Regions from separate parts of the Methylophaga marina genome, predicted to be linked through region 1. Evidence: predicted binding sites of a transcription regulator. Region 1 holds the regulator's gene; the other holds the start of a gene.
The links. Region 1 encodes FNR, which switches genes on or off when oxygen is low (the NO sensors DNR and NnrR bind a similar motif). Its sites were predicted from a motif close to TTGATNTANATCAA; they were not measured.
Positions count from the first base shown of each region.

Region 2: ccoN (cytochrome-c oxidase, cbb3-type subunit I) is a predicted target of FNR. The motif match lies at 9,638-9,651, and genes of this name have one in related genera.

Region 1 covers NZ_AP027741.1:1,423,880-1,436,022, reverse strand. The annotation lists gene QUE24_RS07390 (histidine triad nucleotide-binding protein) at 1-248, opposite strand, end outside; gene QUE24_RS07385 (phosphoribosyl-ATP diphosphatase) at 245-565, opposite strand; gene hisI (phosphoribosyl-AMP cyclohydrolase) at 562-945, opposite strand; partial or broken gene hisF (imidazole glycerol phosphate synthase subunit HisF) at 946-1,718, opposite strand; gene hisA (1-(5-phosphoribosyl)-5-[(5-phosphoribosylamino)methylideneamino]imidazole-4-carboxamide isomerase) at 1,727-2,476, opposite strand; gene hisH (imidazole glycerol phosphate synthase subunit HisH) at 2,503-3,144, opposite strand; gene hisB (imidazoleglycerol-phosphate dehydratase HisB) at 3,198-3,791, opposite strand; gene fnr (fumarate/nitrate reduction transcriptional regulator Fnr) at 3,990-4,637, shown strand; gene QUE24_RS07350 (OmpW/AlkL family protein) at 4,754-5,434, shown strand; partial or broken gene murJ (murein biosynthesis integral membrane protein MurJ) at 5,482-6,926, opposite strand; gene QUE24_RS07340 (SCO family protein) at 7,165-7,701, shown strand; gene QUE24_RS07335 (hydrogen peroxide-inducible genes activator) at 7,683-8,609, opposite strand; gene rd (rubredoxin) at 8,801-8,965, shown strand; gene recF (DNA replication/repair protein RecF) at 9,089-10,189, shown strand; partial or broken gene gyrB (DNA topoisomerase (ATP-hydrolyzing) subunit B) at 10,247-12,143, shown strand, end outside.
Region 2 covers NZ_AP027741.1:620,601-632,743, forward strand. The annotation lists gene QUE24_RS03055 (EAL domain-containing protein) at 1-1,150, opposite strand, end outside; gene ccoS (cbb3-type cytochrome oxidase assembly protein CcoS) at 1,222-1,437, opposite strand; gene QUE24_RS03065 (heavy metal translocating P-type ATPase) at 1,533-3,965, opposite strand; gene QUE24_RS03070 (FixH family protein) at 4,002-4,505, opposite strand; gene ccoG (cytochrome c oxidase accessory protein CcoG) at 4,518-5,942, opposite strand; gene ccoP (cytochrome-c oxidase, cbb3-type subunit III) at 6,253-7,182, opposite strand; gene QUE24_RS03085 (cbb3-type cytochrome c oxidase subunit 3) at 7,182-7,382, opposite strand; gene ccoO (cytochrome-c oxidase, cbb3-type subunit II) at 7,375-8,055, opposite strand; gene ccoN (cytochrome-c oxidase, cbb3-type subunit I) at 8,066-9,487, opposite strand; gene QUE24_RS03100 (MTH938/NDUFAF3 family protein) at 9,876-10,262, opposite strand; gene QUE24_RS03105 (integration host factor subunit beta) at 10,268-10,561, opposite strand; gene rpsA (30S ribosomal protein S1) at 10,684-12,143, opposite strand, start outside.

The DNA.
Region 1 (12,143 bases):
GTACGGAACCCATTTTTAAGGCCTTGTGATTCAGCTATTTTGGGTAAGCTGAGCATCATATGGGCAAGGAGCGAAGCGTGCTCTTGATTTGCGTGATCCAGCCTGGCGATATGTTGTTTCGGAATCACTAACACATGTACAGATGCCTTGGGAGCGATGTCAGTAAAGGCATAAATTAGTTCATCTTCATAAACGCGGTTTGAAGGTATTTCACCTGCGACGATTTTACAGAATATACAATCGTTCATGATTTGCTCCGGTTAGCCTTTTCTTCCAGGCCAGACAAGCCAAAGCGTCTGGCAAGTTCATCAAGAACAGCTTGAGAATCGATATCATTATGCGCCAGTAAGACAAGGCTATGAAACCATAAATCAGCAGTTTCATAGATAATTTCGTCTTTCACACCACCTTTGCCTGCGATGACTGTCTCAACGGCTTCTTCACCCAGCTTTTTCAGAATTTTATCTGTGCCTGCAGCATAGAGGCTGGCAACGTATGAGCTATCAGCATCAGCTGTTTTGCGTTCGGTAAGTACTTGACTAAGTTGTTTAATTATATCGCTCATGAATAAATGTCTTTTGGGTCTTTTAAAACTGGCTCAATTGCTTGCCATTTATCTGACTGTAATTCATTAAAGAAGCAGTGATGCCGTCCAGTGTGGCAGGCAATGCCCCCTTTTTGAATCACTTCCAACAAAATAGCATCGTTATCACAGTCCATTCGTATTGATTTAACGATCTGTTGGTGCCCTGATTGTTCACCTTTATGCCATAACTTTTGTCGTGAACGTGACCAATAAATGGCATGTCCTTGTTCAGCTGTCAGCGCTAATGCGTCTCTATTCATCCAAGCTAAAGTGAGTACTTGCTTGCTTTCAAACTCTTGCGTAATGACAGGAACTAAACCATCACTATTCCACTTCACTTGATCCAGCCAAGTTGTCATTTACAACCTCACCTCAATACCCTGTGCAGCCATTTGTTGTTTGGCTTCTTCAACAGTGTGTTCACCAAAGTGGAAGATACTTGCAGCCAGAACGGCATCCGCATGACCTAATTTAATGCCATCCGTTAAGTCTTGAAGTTTGCCAACACCACCTGAAGCAATCACTGGTACGTTAACAGCATCACTGACTGCTCTGGTAAGCGCCAGATCAAAACCTGACTTTGTGCCGTCTTTATCCATGCTGGTCAATAAAATCTCACCCGCACCATACTCGACCATTTTTTTAGCCCACTCTACGGCATCAATACCTGTAGGTTTTCGTCCACCATGGGTAAAAATTTCCCATTTATCAGTTTCGTTTTCAGCAGAGACTTTTTTGCATCAATAGCAACGACAATACATTGTGAGCCGAACTTTTCTGCCGCCTCACGAACAAACTCTGGATTGTTAACAGCTGCTGAGTTGATGCCAACTTTATCGGCTCCGGCATTCAGCATGCGACGAATATCTTCTACCGTTCTGATTCCACCGCCGACGGTTAATGGAATAAAGACCTGACTGGCTACCGCTTCAACCACATGAACCATAGTGTCACGTTCAGCATGAGTAGCTGTAATATCAAGGAAGGTAATTTCATCAGCACCTTGTTGATCATAGCGTTTAGCGACTTCAATCGGATCGCCAGCATCCCTTATATCAACGAATTGGACACCTTTAACAACACGCCCACCATCAACATCAAGACAAGGAATAATGCGTTTTGCAAGAGACATGGTTATATTTAAAACTCCAGAGGCGGATTTAATTTATCAGCCATCTCCTGACCTTTTTTCAAATCAATACTGCCTTCATATATAGAACGGCCTAGAATAGCACCCATCACACCTTCATCTTCACAGGCACATAACGACTCAATATCTTCATATGAACTGACACCGCCTGAAGCAATCACTGGGATTTGAATGGCTCGAGCTAAGTCACGCGTTGATTCGAGGTTGAAACCCTGCATCATGCCATCTCGGCTGATGTCAGTATAAATAATGGCTTCAACGCCATCTTGTTCGAATTGTTGAGCGATGTCGATAACGTCATGATTAGACAATTTTGACCAGCCATCAATGGCTACTTTACCGTCTTTTGCATCTAGGCCGACAATGATATGCCCTGGAAACTCAGCACAGACATCACCCACAAAATGCGGTGCATTAATCGCTTTTGTTCCAAGAATGACATAGCGAACACCAGCATGAAGATAGGTTTCAATGGTTTCCTCGTCACGAATACCACCTCCAACTTGGACATCCAAGTCAGGAAATGTTTTGCAAACTTCGTGGATGACGTCAGCGTTGACCGGATTACCTGCAAAAGCACCGTCAAGATCGACCATATGAAGTCTTTTCGCCCCTGCTTCTACCCATTTCCGAGCAACTGCAACAGGATCCTCTGAAAATACCGTGTTATCTTCCATTCGCCCCTGACGCAAGCGCACGCAGTGACCTTGTTTGAGATCAATGGCAGGGATTAACAACATATTCTTACTCCGTTTGTTGATGTCTGTTAGGACTGACCGTCCCAGTTTACAAAATTTTCTAATAACTGCAGTCCAGCACGTTGGCTTTTTTCTGGATGGAATTGCGCAGCGAAAATATTATCTTTGTACAATGCTGCAGCAAAATCATCTGGATAAGCTGAAGTACCTGCAATGACTGCTTTATCTGTGGGTTCAGCATAAAAACTGTGAACGAAATAAAAACGACTATTTTGCTCTATGTTTTTCCATAAAGGATGTGAACAGGTTTGATGAACTTGGTTCCAGCCCATATGCGGCACTTTTAATTTTTCGCCATTAATTAAAGCATCAGGTCGAAATAATTTAACGCTACCTGAAAAAAGGTTCAGCGTGTCCACACCACTATTTTCTTCACTATGCGACAGCAATGCTTGCATACCCAAGCAGATACCTAGAAAAGGCTTTTCTTGTGTTGCTTGCAAAATAACATCTTCTAATTCCAGCTGTTTGAGTTCCGCCATACAATCACGAATTGCGCCGACACCCGGAAATAAAACATGACTGGCAGAAAGAATGGTTTTTGGGTCAGATGTGACAACAACAGAGGCATTATTAGAAACTGCTTCCAGTGCTTTTGATACTGAGCGTAAATTACCCATGCCGTAGTCAATCACTGCTATGTGATGCATGTTAAACCTGTTTATTTACTTAGTTTTATTGGCTAATAATTCTTAATAAAGGATTATAAAGCACCTTTGGTTGAAGGCAATTGCTCCAGTGCGCGCTGATCCAGTGAAACAGCCATTCGTAATGCACGACCAAATGCCTTAAATATGGTTTCAGCAATATGATGAGCATTGCGGCCTTTTAAATTATCGATGTGCAGAGTCATACCAGCATGATTCACTAAGCCCTGGAAAAACTCATAGAACAGGTCGACATCGAATTCGCCAATCTTGTCGCGGGTAAATGTGACATCAAATTCGAGACCAGGACGACCAGAGAGATCGAGTACCACTCGAGACAGAGCCTCATCTAAGGGGACATAGGCATGTCCGTAGCGAACAACCCCTTTTTTATCACCCAAGGCTTTCTTCAGCGCTTGACCTATCGTAATGCCGACATCTTCAACAGTGTGATGTGCGTCAATATGTAAGTCACCATTGGCTTTGACCGATAAATCAAACAAACCATGACGAGCAATTTGATCCATCATGTGATCTAAAAATGGGACACCGGTTTCGGCATTGAATTGACCGCTTCCATCCAGATTGATTGATACTTCGATCTGTGTTTCTAGCGTGTTTCGCGCAACTGACGCGCTACGAGTGGTCATTTGAGTTCCTGAAATTAATAATAAAAAGAGATAATAACTGTTTCGAACAAGGGTTTGAAGCGTTATTATAGTCGATGTTCACAACACAGGATTAACAATGACTCAGTTAGGCAACGTTACCCCCTATTTCAGGACCTCGCCAAAGTTGAACATGAGCATAATCTTGCGTGTCAGGAATGCTCACTTTATCGATTATGTTTGCCTCTTGGTTTACATAATAATGACCTGATTCAATTAGATAAAATCATTAAACGTAGTCAGAGTTACTCACGTGGTCAGCCTTTATTCAGCACTCAAACACCGTTCAATTCTATTTATGTTGTCCGCTCAGGCTCATTTAAAACTACGGTGTCTGCTGTCGATGGTCGGGAACAAGTCACCGGGTTTTATTTTCCAGGTGAGTTTGTTGGCCTTGATGCCATTTACGAACAAGCCTACCGTTCGAATGCCAAGGCTTTAGAAAGCAGCAGTGTTTGTGAATTACCTTTTGATATGTTGCAAGAGCTAGGCGCAAATATGCCTCAACTGCAAGTGCAGATGATGTCGCGTTTAAGTAAGGAATTATCAGGTGATAAAAGCCTGATGTTTTTGCTTGGCAAAAAAACCGCTGAAGAAAAACTAGCGACATTTTTATTATCCATTTCCCGTCGTTTCCAAGATCGGGGTTTTTCTGCGCGTGAATTTCAACTGAGTATGTCTCGTGGTGATATCGCTAATCATCTGGGCTTAGCTGTAGAAACAGTCAGCCGCCTTTTCTCTCGCTTTCAAGATGAAGGCTTGATCGACATTCATAATAAGTCGATTTCCATCCGTGATGTTGAAAAATTGAAAGCATTGTGTGGTTAATATTGGGAAAAATTGGTAAGCGCTCGCTTTATTGATCCAGGTCAATGCATTAAGTCCACACCTCCGTAAAATTCAAACCATGTCTTACAGAACATAGTTTGTCCCAGGAGGAAAAAATGAAAACAACAACATTAGCTGCAGCACTACTTACTACATTAGGTCTTTCTACTGTTGCTGCACCAGCAATGGCCTATGAAGCAGGCGACTGGTTAGTTCGTGGTCGTATCATTAACGTCAACCCTAATGATGATAGTGGAACCTTATATGTAGGTGGCGCAGATTCAGGTCAAAAAGGTGTGAGTGTTAATTCTGACACTGTTCCTGAATTAGATATCACTTATATGATGACTAAAAACTGGGGTGTTGAGCTAATTCTTGGTTATTCTCAACATACAGTGAAATCTGAAGGTTATTGGGCGGCTCAGGGTCTAGGTGATGTTATTGATACTAAAGTATTACCCCCTACATTAACGTTGCAATATCATTTTATGCCTGATTCAAACATTCGTCCTTATATCGGTGCCGGTGTCAACTACACATACTTTTTTGACGAAGAAGTGGACGGCCCTGTTCTGGATGTTCCAGGTGCGAAAGTCAAATTGGATAGTTCATGGGGTCTAGCGGCACAAGCCGGTGTAGACGTGGCTTTAAATGACGATTGGTTTGTTAACTTTGATGTGAAATACATCGATATTGATACTGAAGCTCATTTCTCTGGTACACCTGTCGGTAAAGCAAAAATTGAAGCAGATATTGACCCATTCGTTTGGGGTATTGGTATCGGACGCCGCTTCTAAGAAATTTATGTCCTCGTAGTGCTTGGCCCTCCTCGGAGGGCCTTTTTTTATCTCATTATTGGCCTGACTAAACTTTTTAGATTGATACGTAGTACGAGTAAAAAAGTGAAGTAAGTGACTGCAGCACCAACGATCAGACCGAATAAATGTCCGGCTCGTTGCCATGCATCCCATATTACCCATTCATTGTGTTGTGGATTAAGTAGGAGTAAAAAAACGAACAAACCGCTATTAGCAATGAGTAATTTTAATGAGAATTTACCCCAGCCTGAATTGGGGGTATAAACGGATCTTTTCCTCAGTCCGTGATATAGCAAACCCGCGTTCAGCATGGCAGACAGTGCTGTTGCTAATGCCAAACCAACATGATCAAGATAGATCATCAGTACGACGTTCAATGCCATATTACTAATCATCGCAATAATGCCAATCTTCACGGGAGTTTTTGTATCCTGCCTCGCGTAATAACCTGGCGCTAATACTTTAATAAATATGAATGGCAACAGTCCCAAACCATAAGCCATTAAACTCAATGAAGCTTTATGTGAATCCATCACCGTAAATTCGCCATATTGAAACAAGGTCATTAGTAGTGGTTCTGCCAAGTAAATAAGCCCTATCGCTGCTGGTGTACCAATTAGAAATACCCAGCGTAAGGCCCAGTCGATAGTGTCTGAGAATTCTTCTGTCGACTTGGCCGCATGTTTTCTAGAAAGACTCGGCAAAATGACGGTAGACAAAGCGATGCCAAAAACGCCTAATGGAAACTCAACAAGACGATCTGAGTAATACAGCCAGGAAATACTGCCCGTCACTAAAAACGAGGCAAGTAAGGTATCTAATAGAAGATTTATTTGTGCTACTGATACCCCAAACATCGCGGGTATCATTAATCTGGTAATTTTTCTGACACCCTCACTTTTCCATCCCCATTTTGGCCAGGGTAATAATCCAAGTTTTATCAGAAAAGGTAATTGAAAAATAAACTGTACAAGGCCGCCTATGAAGACCCCCAGGCCAAGCCCGTCACTGGCTCACTTAAATTAGGCGATAACCATATTGCGGTACTAATCAATGAAATATTTAAAAAAACCGGTGTAAATGCGGGGATGGCGAATTTGCCAAAGCTGTTCAGAATGGATCCTGCAAGTGCAGTTAAAGAGATAAAGAAGATATAAGGAAATGTGATCGTCAGTAAATCTGCAGCTAAATCTGCCTTTACTGGATCTTCAATAAAACCGGGTGCAAACACCATGATGATGACCGGTGCGGCAATCATCCCTATTGCTGTAATCATTGTTAATATTACAGCCAATGTTCCGCTTGTCTGGGCAATTAAGTCTTTTAAAGGTTTATCTCCATGTTCTTTGAACTCAGCAAGAACTGGTATAAAAGCCTGCGAAAAAGCCCCTTCTGCAAATAAGCGTCTTAAAAAGTTTGGTATTTTGAAGGCGACAAAAAATACGTCTGCTCCCAGGCCCGCGCCAAACATTCTGGCTATGACAATATCCCTAATAAACCCCAATATCCGGGATAAAAAAGTCATCACACTGACAACTGCGGTAGACTTGAAGAGTTTCTCGCTCATTTTTTACTCACAACAGGGGTTCATCCGGCTATTCAAGGTTAGATGTTATATGTTTAAGCCAATTAAAAGTGTCAATTCTAAGGCTTTTCTGCTGTTATATCTCACTATTACCCTGATTATTTTAGTTTTGTGGGTGAGTCGGATGGAGATTTCGCAACCAGATAGGCGAGATATTCCTGATGAGCTAAGTCCGTTTCTTATTTCACCTCCTAAAACACTACCTCAGTTTGTTCTTAATAGTCAGTCAAATCAGATTCTGACGAATGTCAGCTTTGATGGTCGCTGGAGCTTTATCTACTTCACACACTCACATTGTCAGCCAGAATGTGATGTTGTCATTGATGTGATGCAAAACCTTAAACGTTTATTTGCTGGGCAAACAGTCCAGTTCTTACTCATTAACTTCGACAATCAGGGCGAAAGTTCTGCATTACCTAAAAGCTCACTACAACTTTATAGTGGTTCTGCTGATGTTATTCATTCTGTTATTAGTAGTTTTGATTTTTTATACCTGGAACCGGAAAGTTATCAGAACAGTAATAAAGTCGAGCAGCAACACTATATTTATCTAGTCGATCCACAAGGTCGTGTCTATGCTGTATTTAAACCTCCATTTACATCACTTGCTATACAGCATGTTTTCTTCAGGTTGCGCGATTTTTATGCACGTAGTGAATAATTTGTATCAGCGAGCGCATCAGAAAAAGTCTTCGCTAATTGTTCTAACGTCGCCGTCCTTCTGAAGCTTGGTCGCCAGACCAGGCCAATCTCTCTTAATGCCTGATCGTTATCTGCCGATAGGGGCACTAAACAAATCTCAGAATGAATAACCATATCTGAATTAACGGCCATGTCTGGAATAAGTGTAATACCCAACCCACTGGCGACCATTTCAATCAGTGTATAAAGACTTGTCGCTTGTACACTCTTTCTTTGTGCGGATGCAGGCAATTGGCATGCACTTAGTGCGTGCTCCCTCAAGCAATGCCCTTCTGCCAATAAAAGCAATTCGTTTGTAGGTAAATCGCTCGCTTTTAATTCTTCTTTCTCAGCTAAGGGGTGGTTCTTAGGCAGCGCTATCCAGAAGGATTCTTTGGCAAACTCTCTATGTGTGAGACCACGTGTGTTGTATGGAAATGCTAATACCGCCACGTCAATATTACCGCTTTCTAACTGATCTAAAAGTCGCTCCGATTGGTCTTCTATTAATACGATTTCCAGCTCTGGTAACTGCTTTCTAACCGTTGGTAATACTTTCGGTAATAAAAAAGGACTTATCGTCGGAATAATCCCTATTTGTATTCGACCCGATAGTGGATTTTTTTCTGATAACGCCAGATCAACAAGGTCTTCACTCAATGACAATATTTGTTGTGCTCTGCTGGCAATTTCTTCTCCAATCGGAGTTGGTAAGACTTTCCTATTCGTTCTTTCTAATAAAGAGACTTCAAGCAGTTGCTCTAAATCTTGAATTCCGGCACTTAATGTTGATTGGGTAACAAAACATTTCTCTGCGGCATGGCCAAAATGCTTTTCTTCTACTACTGCCGTAAGGTATTGAAGTTGTCTGAGTGTGGGGAGTCGCATAATCGGCTTTTTCGTTTATTTGTCTAATATTAAGTTATAGCATAAATATATAGTTAATTTAAAAAGTCTTAAAAGTACGACCTGTCACAATGTAAATAGTTTTATTCCATTATTGAAACTTCGCTAACGTAACTCTCCCAATTTTGTTAACATCACACATAAATAAACTTAAAAAATCTCGGAGTTTCAGTATGAAAAAGTGGCAGTGCATTGTTTGTGGATTTATTTACGACGAAGCTGAAGGCCTACCTGAAGAAGGTATTGCACCTGGCACGGCTTGGGAAGATATACCTGAAGATTGGGAATGCCCAGAGTGTGGCGTTGGTAAAGATGACTTTGAGATGCTAGAAATTTAAACCTCATTATTATTTATATTGATACATTCATTTAGCCATATTAATTCTTTTTATTTGTTTTGTAACAATGTAAAGCAAGTGCATGATATCTAATATGGCTTTAATTCCTGTAGCTCTGATTCTGTGTTATCACATCTGACGCTTTCAAATTTTCGTAATATTAACCAGGTCTCTTTAAGTCCTTCTGTTGGTATTAACTTATTCATCGGCGAAAATGGCTCCGGTAAGACTAGCATTCTTGAAGCGATTCATTTGCTCGCTATGGGTCGCTCGTTTCGCTCGCGCAATTTAAAAAACATCATTCAGTTTGAGCATGCACAATTCACGGTTTTTGCGCGTTCATCGGAAATGACACCGGTAGGTTTACTTTTTGATACGAACACTGGTCTTCAAATCCGCTTGAATAATGCCCCACTAAAAAAACTTTCTGACCTTGCTGTTAACACACCACTCCAATATATCTCTGCGAACTGTCATCAGTTCTTTGAATTGGGTCCAAAATTCAGAAGACGCATGATCGACTGGGGTGTGTTTCACGTGGAACATAAATTTAATTATCATTGGCAAACATATAAAAAAGCACTAATACAAAAGAATGCAGCACTGAAAAATAAGAAATCCAAAGCTGAAATAGAACTATGGGATCAGTATCTGGTAAAACATGGTGACCAAATTACCGACCTACGTACTACTTATCTCAATAGACTTATTGATATATTCAAACCTATATTTAGCAAAATTTGCCCGACCTTTGATCAATGTGAATTTACAATTCGATACAGCAAAGGATGGAATAAAGATAAATCACTTCCCGAAACACTTGCTGAAAATTATGAGCGAGATCGTATTTTAGGTTACAGTCGAGCTGGACCACACTCTGCAGACTGGATGGTAAGAATTAACAATGATTCACCTGAAGAAATGTTATCCCGTGGTCAACAAAAACTCTTTTATTTGTCATTGTGTCTCTCACAGATAACACTATTGATGGAGATTAAAGGGGTTAAAAATACGATTTTATTGCTTGATGACCTAAGCTCAGAATTAGACTGGCAACATCAAAAAACAGTAATGGAAACACTCAGAAGTTTGCCCGTACAAACTTTTATTACAAGTACCAATACTGAATTAGCTAGGTTAATAAGTAATGAAAAAGAGAAAGTGTTTCACGTGAAACATGGAGAAATCAGAGAGGATAATGAGACTGTCAACACTTCTATATAAGTAGTAGAATAGAAGGTTATTCAGCACATCCTCCATTTGGCCAGGAATAGTTTGACTATGACAACGGAAAAAAACAACAACACATACGATTCTTCAAATATAAAAGTCCTAAAAGGACTTGATGCGGTAAGAAAAAGACCTGGTATGTATATCGGTGATACCGATGATGGTACCGGCTTGCATCATATGGTTTTTGAAGTTTTGGATAATGCAATTGACGAAGCGTTAGCTGGTCACTGTAGTGAAATTCAGGTGAGAATTCACCCAGATGATTCCGTCTCTGTTATTGACAATGGACGGGGTATTCCAGTAGATATCCATGAAGAAGAAGGTGTCTCTGCAGCAGAAGTTATCATGACGGTATTGCATGCAGGCGGTAAGTTTGACGACAATTCATACAAAGTTTCAGGCGGTTTACATGGTGTTGGTGTCTCTGTCGTAAATGCCTTATCAAAAAAATTAGCGATGGAAATTCATCGCCACAACCGGGTTTATAAACAAACTTACACACATGGTGTGCCAGATTCAGCATTAACAGATGTATCTGATACAGACATCACAGGCACGAAAATTCAGTTTTGGCCAAGTGAAGAAACATTCACTAACGTCACGTTTGATTACAATATCCTGGCAAAACGGATCAGAGAGCTAGCCTTTTTGAACTCAGGGGTCAGAATTGTTTTAACAGATGAGCGTGATGAAAAAACAGAAACATTCTTTTATGAGGGCGGAATTACTGCTTTTGTTCAGCATTTGAATAAAAATAAAGATCTCATTCACGAAAATATCATCAAAATTTCTGGTATGAGAGATGATGTAACGGTCGAGTTATCGATGCAGTGGAATGACTCGTATCAAGAAAATATTTATTGTTTTACAAACAATATTCCGCAGCGCGATGGCGGAACACATTTAGCGGGTTTCCGTGCTGCATTGACCAGAACACTCAACCAGTACATTGAGAGTGAAGGACTAGCGAAGAAGTCCAAAGTGACAACAAGTGGTGATGATGCGCGTGAAGGATTGACCGCCGTTCTATCCGTAAAAGTACCTGATCCGAAATTCAGTTCACAAACTAAAGATAAACTGGTTTCATCAGAAGTAAGAACGATTGTTGAGTCTTATGTGAACGAGTTCTTCCATGACTTCTTAATTGAGAACCCTACTGATGCAAAATTAATCGCTAACAAAATGATTGATGCTGCTCGTGCACGTGATGCCGCAAGAAAAGCTAGAGAACTTACGCGCAGAAAAGGCGTACTCGATATAGCCGGTCTGCCTGGTAAATTGGCCGATTGTCAGGAGAGAGACCCTGCCCTCTCAGAACTTTTTTAGTGGAAGGGGACTCAGCGGGCGGCAGCGCCAAGCAAGGTCGTGATAGAAGAACGCAGGCAATTCTACCGTTGAAAGGAAAGATTCTTAATGTAGAAAGAGCGCGTTTTGACAAAATGATCAGCTCTGCTGAGGTAGGCACATTAATAACCGCATTAGGATGTGGAATCGGCCGTGATGAATACGATCCTGAAAAACTCAGATACCACCACATAATTATTATGACCGATGCGGACGTTGATGGCTCACACATCCGAACATTGCTATTAACATTTTTCTATCGACAAATGCCAGAGTTGATTGAACGTGGTCATGTCTATATTGCACAGCCACCGCTTTATAAAATTAAGAAAGGTAAACAAGAGCGTTACGTGAAAGATGATGCAGAAATGGAGCGTTATCTAACAGAGGTTGCATTGACAAATGCCAAGTTATTCCCAACAGAAGAGGCCAATGCTATCGAGGGCAGTGCGTTAGCATCTTTGGTCACTGAATACCAAACGGTCAATTCAATAATTGGCAGATTGTCTAATCATTATTATCCTGCGTTTCTTGATAAGCTTGTTTATCAGCCTCAGATTCCAGAAATGAGTGATAGTGATGCGATAAATAGCTGGTTATC
Region 2 (12,143 bases), 800 kb from region 1:
TCACCTCAGCAAAGTGATTAAAATCTCTAGCCAGCATAGAGACTTCATTTTGAGTGGATGTCACTGATATTCTTGTCTCAAACCGCCCCTCAGAAAGCGACCGGATAGAGTCTTTGATGAGCACTAAAGGCTGGTTGATCCTATTGAATAAAATATACGCAAATATCATGACAGCACTCATGATAAAGACACTTACGACGATAATTTGCCACCATGAGTAATTGGCCGAAGTAACGTCATCACTGATCTCAGCATAATTTTGTAAATTGATATGTTTTATTAACTGATTGAGTTGCGTTGTTAAGCTCGACATCAGCTTGATAGAAATACTTTGCTCTCTGGCTAACGCTGACTGTGTGGCTGTGCTCTCTTCTTCTATCGCTACCAACCCAGTTTCACCACCCATCAATACCCTGAGTGCTTCCACTTGCCTTTCTATTGCTTGTAACGTTTCAGAGACATACATCAACTCAAAAGTCTGACTTGAGAAAGCATCAATATCCTGTTCGATCTGAGCAAAAACACGATTAAACTGTTTCTTTGATTGAGAAAAATCAGATATATCGCCTGTTCGCAGAAACAACTTATAGTTGAGTAAACGAAGCTCATTGATATGACTTTTAAGAGGATGGGCTAAGTTTAGAAGCGAGACGAGGTTATCATTGCGCAGGCGTTTTTCGAGATCATCCATCAAATTTAGCAATGAGGCAGAAACACGCTCATTGCCAGCCTGCTTGGCTTTGATGTCACTGGTTAATTCAAGATGACGTTTTTTTAACTGGAAAAGCTTGCTATCAAGCACTAGATAATCTTGATATGTTGCTGATAAAGACTCTAATAAGCGGTGAGCCTCCTGCTGCTCATCCAAAGCCTCAGATAACAGCTGCGCATTTTCCTGGAACATGAGTTCAATTGCTGTTCTATCAGCAAATTCAGGTAATGCAGACACATCAGAAACACTAAGAAACTGTTGCTGTCGTTGTGCAAACAGTAAAGCAGCTTGACTAAGCTCACGGCTGTTAGCTTCTATCGGCAGTAGATGCTCAATGAAAATAGACTGTGTCTCGGACATCAAATTATTGGCATAATTCGCCATAATGCCCATAACAATAACAGCCACTAAGGTGATGGCTGCCCACAGTTGGAGCATGTGTTTAATACTCCAGTTTTTAAACATTGAATGAATAACCGTATTGATTGAACATTTAGCCTTCCATAGCCTCAATCTTTACTCTCATCGTTATTTTCGGCTTCAGTCTGTTTTTGTTTTTCTTTGGGTGCTGAAGAAGATGACATATCATCGTCATCCATCAGTACCCGATTGGCAGCACCATCCATATCATCATATTGACCATTTCTGACTGCCCAGAAAAACACAGCAACACCGATAATACCAAGTAGTAACATACCTGGGAGCAAACCATAGATGACTTCCATCACATACTCCAAACTCTTCATTCATGACGACGAGGCGATGAAAAGAAAAAGAAAGACAAACCTGGCACAGTGAAGTTTAACTGGCTTTGTTCTATTTATTTCTTAACAAGTCTTCCGATTCTGGCAGAGTTTCCGATAACCAACAATGAACTAATCGGCATTGTGATGGCGGCAACTAACGGATTAACCCATGCACACATCGCTAATGGCACCATGATAACGTTATAGCTGATAGAAAGCATTATGTTCTGACGAATGATGCGTAAGGTTGTACTGGCCAGCAATTTTGCTTCTGCCACTTTTATCAGCTCCTGATGTGATAAAACGACATCTGCACTCTCAACTGATACATCAGTCCCTGATGCTAATGCAATACCTACATCAGCTTGAATTAATGCAGGGGCATCATTGACACCATCACCGACCATAGCCACGATGTCACCTTGAGCTTGCATTGACTTCACAACAGCAGATTTATCCTGCGGTAATACTTCTGCAAACCGTTGTATATCTGAAAATGACTGGGTTACAGCATTGACCACTTCCAGACGGTCACCACTGAGTACCGTGACCTTGGTACCCATCGACTGTAACAACTGGATCGTCGATAACGCATCCGGACGTAGCGAATCAGTCAATCCAATAATTCCCTTTATAGAGCCATCTACCGCAACGGAGACACAACTAATCCCTTGCTTCTCGTATTGAGACATTTTTTCGGTCAGATGCTCAGGGAAGTGAATATCCTGTGAGTTCAACCACTGACGTGTGCCTACAAGTATCAATTTATCGTCTATATAAGCCGTTACTCCCCGCCCGGGTATGGTTGTAAATTTTGTTATCGGAAGAAGTTTCAATGCAGATGAAGCGGCTGTTTCACATATTGCTGTTGCGATAGTGTGTTCTGAATTCTGTTCTACAGATGCGGCCAACTGAAGCAGTTCAGATTCGGTTAATTCTGCACAAGGTTCAACCATGTGAACATTTAACTGACCTGTTGTTAACGTCCCTGTTTTATCAAACACAAAATGATTGACTGAAGATAGGCGTTCGAGTGTTTCTCCTTGCTTCACCAGCACACCACGTTGTGCCCCCACTCCTGTAGCTACCGCAACAGACATTGGGGTGGCCAAGCCAAATGCACATGGACACGTCACCACTAATACTGACACCGCAGCCAGTAGTGCGACCTCAAAGTCAGACTGGAACCAATAAAGAAAGGTTAAAGAAGCCAGCGTTAATGTGATCAATACAAACCACGGCACAATTCTGTCGGCCAATGTTTGAATTGGTGCTTTGGACGCTTGGGCCTCATCCATCAGTGCAACGATTTTTGCTAAAGCGGTATTGCGTAATACCTGTTCAACACGTACCTGAAACGCACCTTCACCATTGATGCTTCCAGCAACGACCGTATCACCGACCTGCTTAACCACAGGAACAGATTCACCAGTCAGCATGGACTCGTCAACCGCACTCTCACCGTCAATGATAATTCCATCGACAGGAATACTTTCACCCGGTCTAACCAGTACCGTTTGCCCAATCTGTACTGCACGTATCGGCACAACTTCAGACGTATCATCAACTAAAACCGTTGCAAACTTAGGCTGTAACTCCAGCATTCGCCTGGTGGCCGAAAGCGCTTTCTTTTTCGAGATAGCTTCAAGGTAACGCCCCACCAGAATCACGAATAAGAAATTTACCACCGTGTCAAAGTAAACATGTCCGGTATCTAACTTATTAATGGTGGCATAGGTTGAATACAAATAAGTTGTCGTTGCACCGATCGCAATGGGTAGATCCATCGTCAGATAACGCTGTTTCAAACCACTGAGTGCACTACGGATAAAGGGATAGCCTGAATAGAGCAAGGTTGGTGTCGCTATCACAAAACCTATCCAGTGAAACCACTGACGAAACTCACCATCACTTGCGCCGCTGTATAATGCAATAGAAACCCACATCATATTCATCATTGCAAAACCAGCAAAGGCCATTCGATACAGCAAGCCTCTATGGCGCTTAGCTAGCGCTCCTTCAGCTGTTTCAGGATCAAATGGCACAGCAGAGTAGCCTATTTCAGCTAAACGATTCAATGCCGTTGATAGTGGAATAATTGAATTATCCCAGTGCAGTTTCAATCTTCGCGCGGTTAAATTCACTTCAGCATTGAGCACGCCAGGCAAAGCTGAAAGTGCATTTTCAATAAGCCAAACACACGCCGCGCAATGAATACCTTCTACCAATAGATGAATGGTTCTATCATTCTGACTGGTATCCGTAAAATCAGATTGAACTTCATCTAAATCATAGGCTGAGAGATCTCCCAGCATATCAGGTGGTGGCGAGAGTAAATCTGTTTCAGCCGCTTTTGTGTAAAAGCTTTGTAAGCCGGCACCGTATATTGTCTCGCAAACGGTTTGACAGGCATGACAACAAAAGACACGCTCCTCCCCGCCTATTTCTGTTTTGAATTCGTTCGGGTCTTTAACGGGTAGACCGCAATGATAACAAGATATTGCCAAAACTAATCCTGCGTTTCAGATACTGAATATGAATATTTAAGGATTAATTTGAATCCGACGTGTTAGCACATATTTATCGTCACCACGGTGAGCTTCGATGATAATGTCCCAGCTTCCAGGTAAAGCAAAACTGACATCAGTCACAAAACTTCCATGGCCTGATGGGTGCATCTCTGCCGAGAAGTCTTGACGCTTATCGGATGGTCTATAAGCAAAGAACTTAACTGAATCCAGCATCAGGCCAGCTGAGTTCTGTCCGGTAATCACTGCTTCATAGGTTTGGACTTGATTGACTCTAGAGGAAGTTGGCATCAATAAAACGCCTGACCAACCAAGGCTTTTTTCTTTTGCAATTTCTTCTTCAGTTTTGGCGTATGCCTGACCTTTTTCATAAAAGTCTTCAATGACAAGGTTTGGCGGAGATTTAAACGCTAAATAGATAAATACAGCGTTAGCGCTCAGAAAAACCACTAAAAATACTAACATCCCCAGTACCCATGGGTTTTTCATTGCTTGGCTATTTTCTTGGGAAATTTGCATTCTCTTCCTCATCTACTCAGGTGCCATGAACATACTTTCATATGAAGTTGATATGGCTGAATTATTGATTACTTCAGCTTTAAATTCTATAGGCATCAAGCCTTTAGTTACTTTATCATCGGGTACGCGAACCAAGGCTGTTACGGGCACCACTTTACCCGGCTCAACCGTAATTTTATCACTCATTCCATGCAAGGTCGCACCCTCAAGTCCAAGTACATCGTATCGGACTTCTATTGGAGTTTTTGTTTTGTTTAACATTTTTAATGTGTATTTATTCTGAATACCACCATCACTCAGACGAACATATAATGGCTGACGATCATGAATTACTTGGAACTCTGTTGGTGATAATGTAAAAAAGCCATAAATCACTCCAGATAACGCTGTCAGTAAAATTAAGCTATAAATAATGACACGTGGACGTTTATACATCGGTAAAACGTTCTTATCGTGATGTAATTCCTTGTATGACGCATAACGAATCAGACCTCGCGGTTGATTGGTTTTATCCATAATGCTGTCACAAGCATCTATACACATACCGCAAGTGATACAGCCTTCTTGCTGCCCTTTTCTAATATCGATCCCTGTCGGACAGACAGCAACACACACTTTACAGTCGATACAACTGCCTTTAGATTCATCTTCAAGCTGACCCTTTTTCAATTTACCTCGGGGTTCACCACGTTCAGCATCATAGGCAGGCAGAATGGTGTCTTGATCGTACATGACACCTTGAAGACGAGCATATGGACACAGCCAAAAGCAAACTTGCTCGCGCATAAAACCGGCGAAAACGTAGGTAAACACACCAAAAACGGCCATCGATATCCAGACAGGAAGAGGCGCTTGTAGGGTGAAAATATCAGGCCACAATTGATAAGCATCAGTAAACCAGGCAGCAAATGAAATACCTGTTATCAGTGCAATCGCAATCCATAAGGTATGTTTTGTCAGCACCCTAGTCACTTTATCTATAGACCAAGGGGCTTGTTTAAACTTCATGACTTTTTGAGGACTGTCTCCCTCCAGCTTCGTCTCTATGAATGTATAGATATCAGTCCAAACGGTCTGGAAGCAGAAGTAACCGCAAAATACACGGCCAGCGATACTGGTCACGGCAGCGAGTAAAATAGCAAAAAACAGTAAGGTTAACGACAACATCCAGATATCTTGTGGATAGATCGTTAACTGAAAGAAATTAAACTCACGTTCTGGAATATCAAACAAAATTGCCTGTTGACCATTCCAGCGTAAGTATGGTCCCAAGAAAAATATCAGCCAAACAGACATGCCAATCCACTTTCTTAATCTGAAACGCCCTTTAACACGCTTAGCAACGACCTTCTGGTCACCGGTATTAACGTGCCAATCAGACACTTCTTCGTAGATTTGGGTGACATCATCATTGACGTTTGATTGTGTTTGACTCATATCATCTCCGGAAAAAGATTTAGCTCGTGTATTTTAACACACGCCCAATATTATATTAGTATTTACTGATATTAATTCGTTATAAAAAAGCCGACGTTTGTCGGCTTTTTTTCGTTTAAACGAATGTCGGATAAAAATTATTTATCGTCTAAGTTTTTCATGATTCTGTAACCGATAACACCTATCACAACAATGGTCAGTACAACGGATACGATCGCTCCAATAACAACTGCGTCAATATGCATATCTCTTTTCTCCTGAAAAAGACTATCAAAACTCCCAGTCACTCCACTGGGAGTTTTAATATTAATTATTGACCACCACCTAACTGATGGACATAAACAGCTAATTTCTTAATTTCAGTCACAGATAAACGTTCTGTTTCATCACCTTCGTATTCAGGCTCTTCATCCCATTTCTCTGCTTCAATTTTCACTGCAAGCTTCTCATTCCAAGCAGGCATGATAGCAACACGGGTTAAAGGATCAGATGGGTCGTTAACACCGTGCAAAATGGTGTAACGAATTTCTTCTGGATCCCCTGAAAAACGCCAGATTTTGTCGGTTAAGTTTGCTGAGCCAAGTTCATGAATACCTTTTGCATCAGCACCATGACAACCAACACAGCCTTTCGCGTTATACAGTTTCCAGCCTGCTTCAGTCGCTTCTCCGTTAGATAAATTCACAACAAACTTAACTAAGCTATCTACTTCTTCAGGTTTTAGAGTCTTTTGATGAGACATCATCATGCCATGACGTCCTGCTGCTAGAGAAGCGACGATAGTGTTGATATCACCGCCATATAGCCAATCATCATCAGCAAGAATTGGATAACCAGAGTTTGGCGCTGGCACACCACCAGTACCATGACAAGCGGCACAATTATCACCGAATAACACTTTACTTGAACCAACTGCATAGTTACGCATTTCAGTGTCAGCAAGAATTTCTTCAGCTGTCATTGATGCCAGTTTTTCTTCAAACGGTGCTCTAACATCTTGAACCTTAGCTAAATCTTCTTTGTATTCTTTGATTTGAGTCCAGCCCAACAGTCCTTTAGTACTGTCATTAATCAACGGCAGTGATGGATAAAGGATAAAGTAAACCAATACTAACAAACCACTTAAATACAGGGCATTTGTCCACCAGCGTGGTGGTGGGTTTTCTAACTCTCTGATGCCATCCCATTCATGCCCTGTGTCAGGCACTTCATTAGGATTCTTTTTATTATCAGCCATCATTATTTCTCCGAATTTGTATCGTCATCGTCCTGCAGCATGGTGCGGTGAGACTCTATTTTATCTTTGTTTTTTGGATTCAGAACCCAAAAATAGAGCACCACCATCAGTACAAAAATAACTACTGTAAACACCAAGCCAAACCAGTCGGTTGCTGTCATTTCGCTCCAATTAGTATGAAAATACTCTTGAAGTTTACTCACGATATGACCTGCCGGGTTCAAAGTTGACCATTGTTCCCAATACTTGAAGATAAGCCACTAAGGCCTGCATTTCAGTCTTGCCTTCAACTGCTGCTGCCGCATTATTAATTTGCTCATCAGTGTAAGGAACACCCAATACCTTCATAGCACGTAAGCGTTTTTCAATCCCAGGACCATCGATAGTGGCATCATCAAGCCATGGATAGCTTGGCATGACAGATTCAGGAACGACTGAACGTGGATCACGAAGATGCTGAATCTGCCATGCATCGGAGTATTTACCACCAACACGAGCAAGATCAGGTCCAGTACGTTTTGATCCCCATTGGAATGGATGGTCGTATTTTGATTCAACAGCCAGAGAATAATGACCATAACGGTCTTTTTCATCACGGAAAGGACGAATCATTTGCGAATGACACAGATAACAACCTTCACGTTGATAAATATCACGACCCGCTAACTCAAGTGCAGAATATGGACGAACTGTTTTCAATTCTTCATAGTCAGGATGCACTTGATCTTCAAAGGTTGTTTTGAGATAGAATAAAGGCACGATTTCTACGATACCACCCACTGAGACCACAAGTGCTGTTGCTAATACAAGGGCCCAGATATTTTTTTCCAGTTTCTCTTGGAAGGTAACTGGTTTATTAGAATTATGATCAGACATTCCAGTCTCCTTAAATGTTAGCAGCAGTAGCCATTGCAGCCGAAGGCTTAGCAATTGCTCGACGAATAGTCACTGTGACATTGAATAACATGATACAGGCACCTGAGAAGAAGATAAGTCCGCCAACGGCGCGCATCGCATAGTAAGGATGCATTTGAGCCACAGACTCAACAAAGGTGTAGGCCAAGTTACCGTAGTCATCATATGCACGCCACATCAGACCTTGCATGATGCCTGATACCCACATGGCTGTGATGTAAACCGCTGTACCAATCGTAGCCATCCAGAAGTGCAGGTTGACCAAACGAATTGAGTACATAGTCGTTCCCCACATACGTTCTACCATGTGATACAGCGCACCAATAGATACCATCGCGACCCAACCTAATGCGCCCGAGTGAACGTGACCAATAGTCCAGTCAGTGTAGTGTGACAATGCGTTTACTGTTTTTGCGGCCATAACAGGGCCTTCAAATGTTGACATCGCATAGAATGCTAAAGAGACAATCAAGAAACGTAAGATATAGTCAGTACGTAGTTTGTCCCAGGCACCACTTAATGTGAACATACCGTTGATTGCACCACCCCATGAAGGAATGATCATCGCCAATGAAATAGCTGCACCCAATGATCCAGTCCAGTCAGGTAAAGCAGTATATTGAAGATGGTGAGCCCCTAACCAAACGTAACCGAAAACTAAGGCCCAGAAATGGATAACAGATAAACGGTATGAATAAACAGGACGATTCGCTTGCTTAGGTACAAAGTAATACATGATCCCCAAGAAACCAGCAGTCAGGAAGAAACCTACCGCATTGTGTCCCCACCACCATTGAATCATCGCATCTTGCACACCAGCAAACAGTGAATAAGATTTAAACAACTCAACAGGTATAGCCAAACTGTTCACAACGTGGAGATATGTGATCATGACCATCATCGCAATAAAGAACCAGTTTGCTACATAGATATGCGAAACCTTGCGAATTGAAATCGTCATGATGAAATTAAATGTGTAGGCCAGCCAGACTACAGCAATCAAAATATCAATTGGCCATTCTAATTCAGCATATTCTTTAGATTGAGTATAACCAAGAGGTAAGGTAATGACAGCGCTGAGAATAACGAGATTCCAGCCCCAGAATGTAAACCAGGCTAATTTATTGCTCCATAACGGTGTACGGCAGGTGCGTTGCACAATATAGAACGCTGTAGCCATTAATGTAGAACCACCAAAAGCAAAAATAACCGCATTAGTATGTAAAGGACGTAAACGACCAAAACTGATATATGGATTATCAAAATTCAGGACTGGCCAAGCCAGTTCTGAGGCGATATAAACACCGATACCGGTGCCAACGACCAAGTATACGCATGCCATATAGGCAAACCACTTGACCACTTGATAGTTATATTGTTGTTCCGCTTGCATAGCGACCACACCTTCTCTCTTTGGAAAACTCTCTCTCAATTTTGTTGTCAATCACTCAACAAAATTAGGACCCTTTTCTACGTGCCTCAATGAACATCGAAAGCAGTTAGAATTTTACATCAATCAGCTGATTTGCTTCACACCAAAACATTGATCTAGATCAAACGTAGTGTGATAAAGCACAGTGTGCTGTGAAATGCCTCACCCGCACGTAACATGGAATTTTCCTAAGATCAAAATCTCTGGTCAAGTTAATCAGTCTTAACGCCCATAACCAAGCATGATTTTGTATTAAAAAAACAATTAGTTATGTACTTCCATCAAAAAAAAGAAATATCGGTGACGTCAAGATGAGGGGGGATTGCGGCTTATTATTTTATGTGTGGCTTCAAGGACTAACAATGAGTATTACAGAACGTTCTTCTATCAATAGTAAATTGTATGTATGACAGGCAGAAGATCGTGACATAAACTCAGTACCAATACCTTGTTTATTAAAATATTCGGCCATTTGTAATAACGGAAAAGAGAGGCTGGCATCCGAGGTAAATATAATGACTTCCGGAGCCAGCTCTTTAAGTGCAGACAGAGTGTCTGCTGATAAGTTTTTGATATCACTGACGTCTATATTTTCTAATATTTGGTTTGGCGTCAGTACAAACGCTGCGTCGTATGACGTCAATGTCTGTGTGTTTTTATGTCGAACAGTCACTGACTGTTCTGTATATGAGTGGATTTGGTTATATTCGTGAACCGCTTCCTGACTCAGTTTCATCTGTGTTACTGATATCCTGCCGCGTCGTTAACACGGTCACGCAACTCTTTACCAGGTTTGAAATGCGGCACGTATTTCTCATCCAGCTGAACTGATTCACCGCTTTTTGGATTACGTCCGACACGTGGTGGTCGATGATGTAAGGTAAAACTACCAAACCCGCGAATTTCAATTCTATCTCCTTGTGACAAACTATCACTCATCTGTTCTAAGATGAGTTTAACTGCAAGCTCAACGTCACGATAATTCAATAGAGATTGTTTTTCAGATAAAACTTCAATCAAATCTGATTTGGTCATGTCTTTAAAATTCCTGGAATAATGCGCTAAACACCAATATGAAGTATTGGTTTTAATCTTCTGAATCTATTAGAGAAAAACCCCTGAAAAATTCAGGGGTTCATCTTTAATATGAAAAACGATTAGTTGTCTTTCTGATCCATTTGTTCTTTCAGCAAATCACCCAGTGTTGTGTTGCCTGCAGAAACATTACTGTACTCTTTCACAGCTTCAGATTCTTCTTGATCATCTTTCGCTTTGATAGACAGAGTTAAGGTGCGGTCTTTACGTGACATACCAGTAAATTTCGCTTCGACGTCATCATCTACAGCCAGAATTTTGCTTGCGTCTTCAACACGTTCACGAGCGATATCCGCAGCACGAACATAACCTTCAACGCCTTCAGCTAATTCAATAGTTGCACCACGAGCATCAACAGCAGTCACTTTACCATTAACAATACTTCCACGTGGGTTTTCAGCTAAATAAGCTGAGAACGGATCGTCTTGTAATTGTTTAATACCTAAAGAGATACGCTCACGTTCTGGATCGATTGCTAAAACAACAGCTTCAACATCATCACCTTTCTTGAAGTCACGAATTAATTCTTCGTTGTCTTCTTCCCAAGAGATATCAGACAAGTGAATCAAGCCATCGATACCACCGTCTAAACCGATGAAGATACCGAAATCAGTGATTGACTTGATAGCGCCACTGACTTTGTCACCCTTATTATGAGTCATTGCAAACTCTTCCCAAGGATTAGTCTGGCATTGTTTGATACCCAGTGAAATACGGCGACGTTCTGCATCAATATCCAGAACCATTACTTCAACTTCATCACCTAATTGAACCAGTTTAGATGGGTGAACGTTTTTGTTAGTCCAGTCCATTTCAGACATGTGAACTAAACCTTCAACGCCATCTTCGATTTCAACGAAGCAACCGTAGTCAGCAATGTTAGTGACTTTACCGTGAATACGTGTGCTGTTTGGATAACGGCGAGCGATATCTTTCCAAGGATCATCACCCATTTGTTTCAGACCCAGAGAAACACGTTCACGTTCTTTATCAAATTTCAGTACTTGAACTTCGATTTCGTCACCGATAGCAACAACTTCAGATGGATGTTTAACACGTTTCCATGCCATATCAGTGATATGTAACAGACCATCGATGCCGCCCAGATCAACGAACGCACCGTAGTCAGTCAGGTTCTTAACAATACCTTTAACCACTTTGCCTTCTTCCAGCGTTTCTAGTAACGCTTCGCGTTCTGCACTGTTTTCTTCTTCCATAATCGCACGACGTGAAACAACAATGTTGTTACGTGGACGATCAAGTTTAATCAGTTTGAATTCGAGTTCTTTATTTTCCAGGTGAGTCGTATCACGGATTGGACGAACATCAACCAAAGAACCAGGAAGGAATGCACGGATATTTTCCAGATCGACGGTGAAACCACCTTTGACCTTACCAGAAATGATACCCATAACGGTTTCACCCGCTTCAAACGCGTGTTCCAATTTAGTCCATGCTTCGGCAGCTTTCGCTTTATCACGTGACAGTTGTGTTGCACCAAAACCATCTTCTAATGATTCCA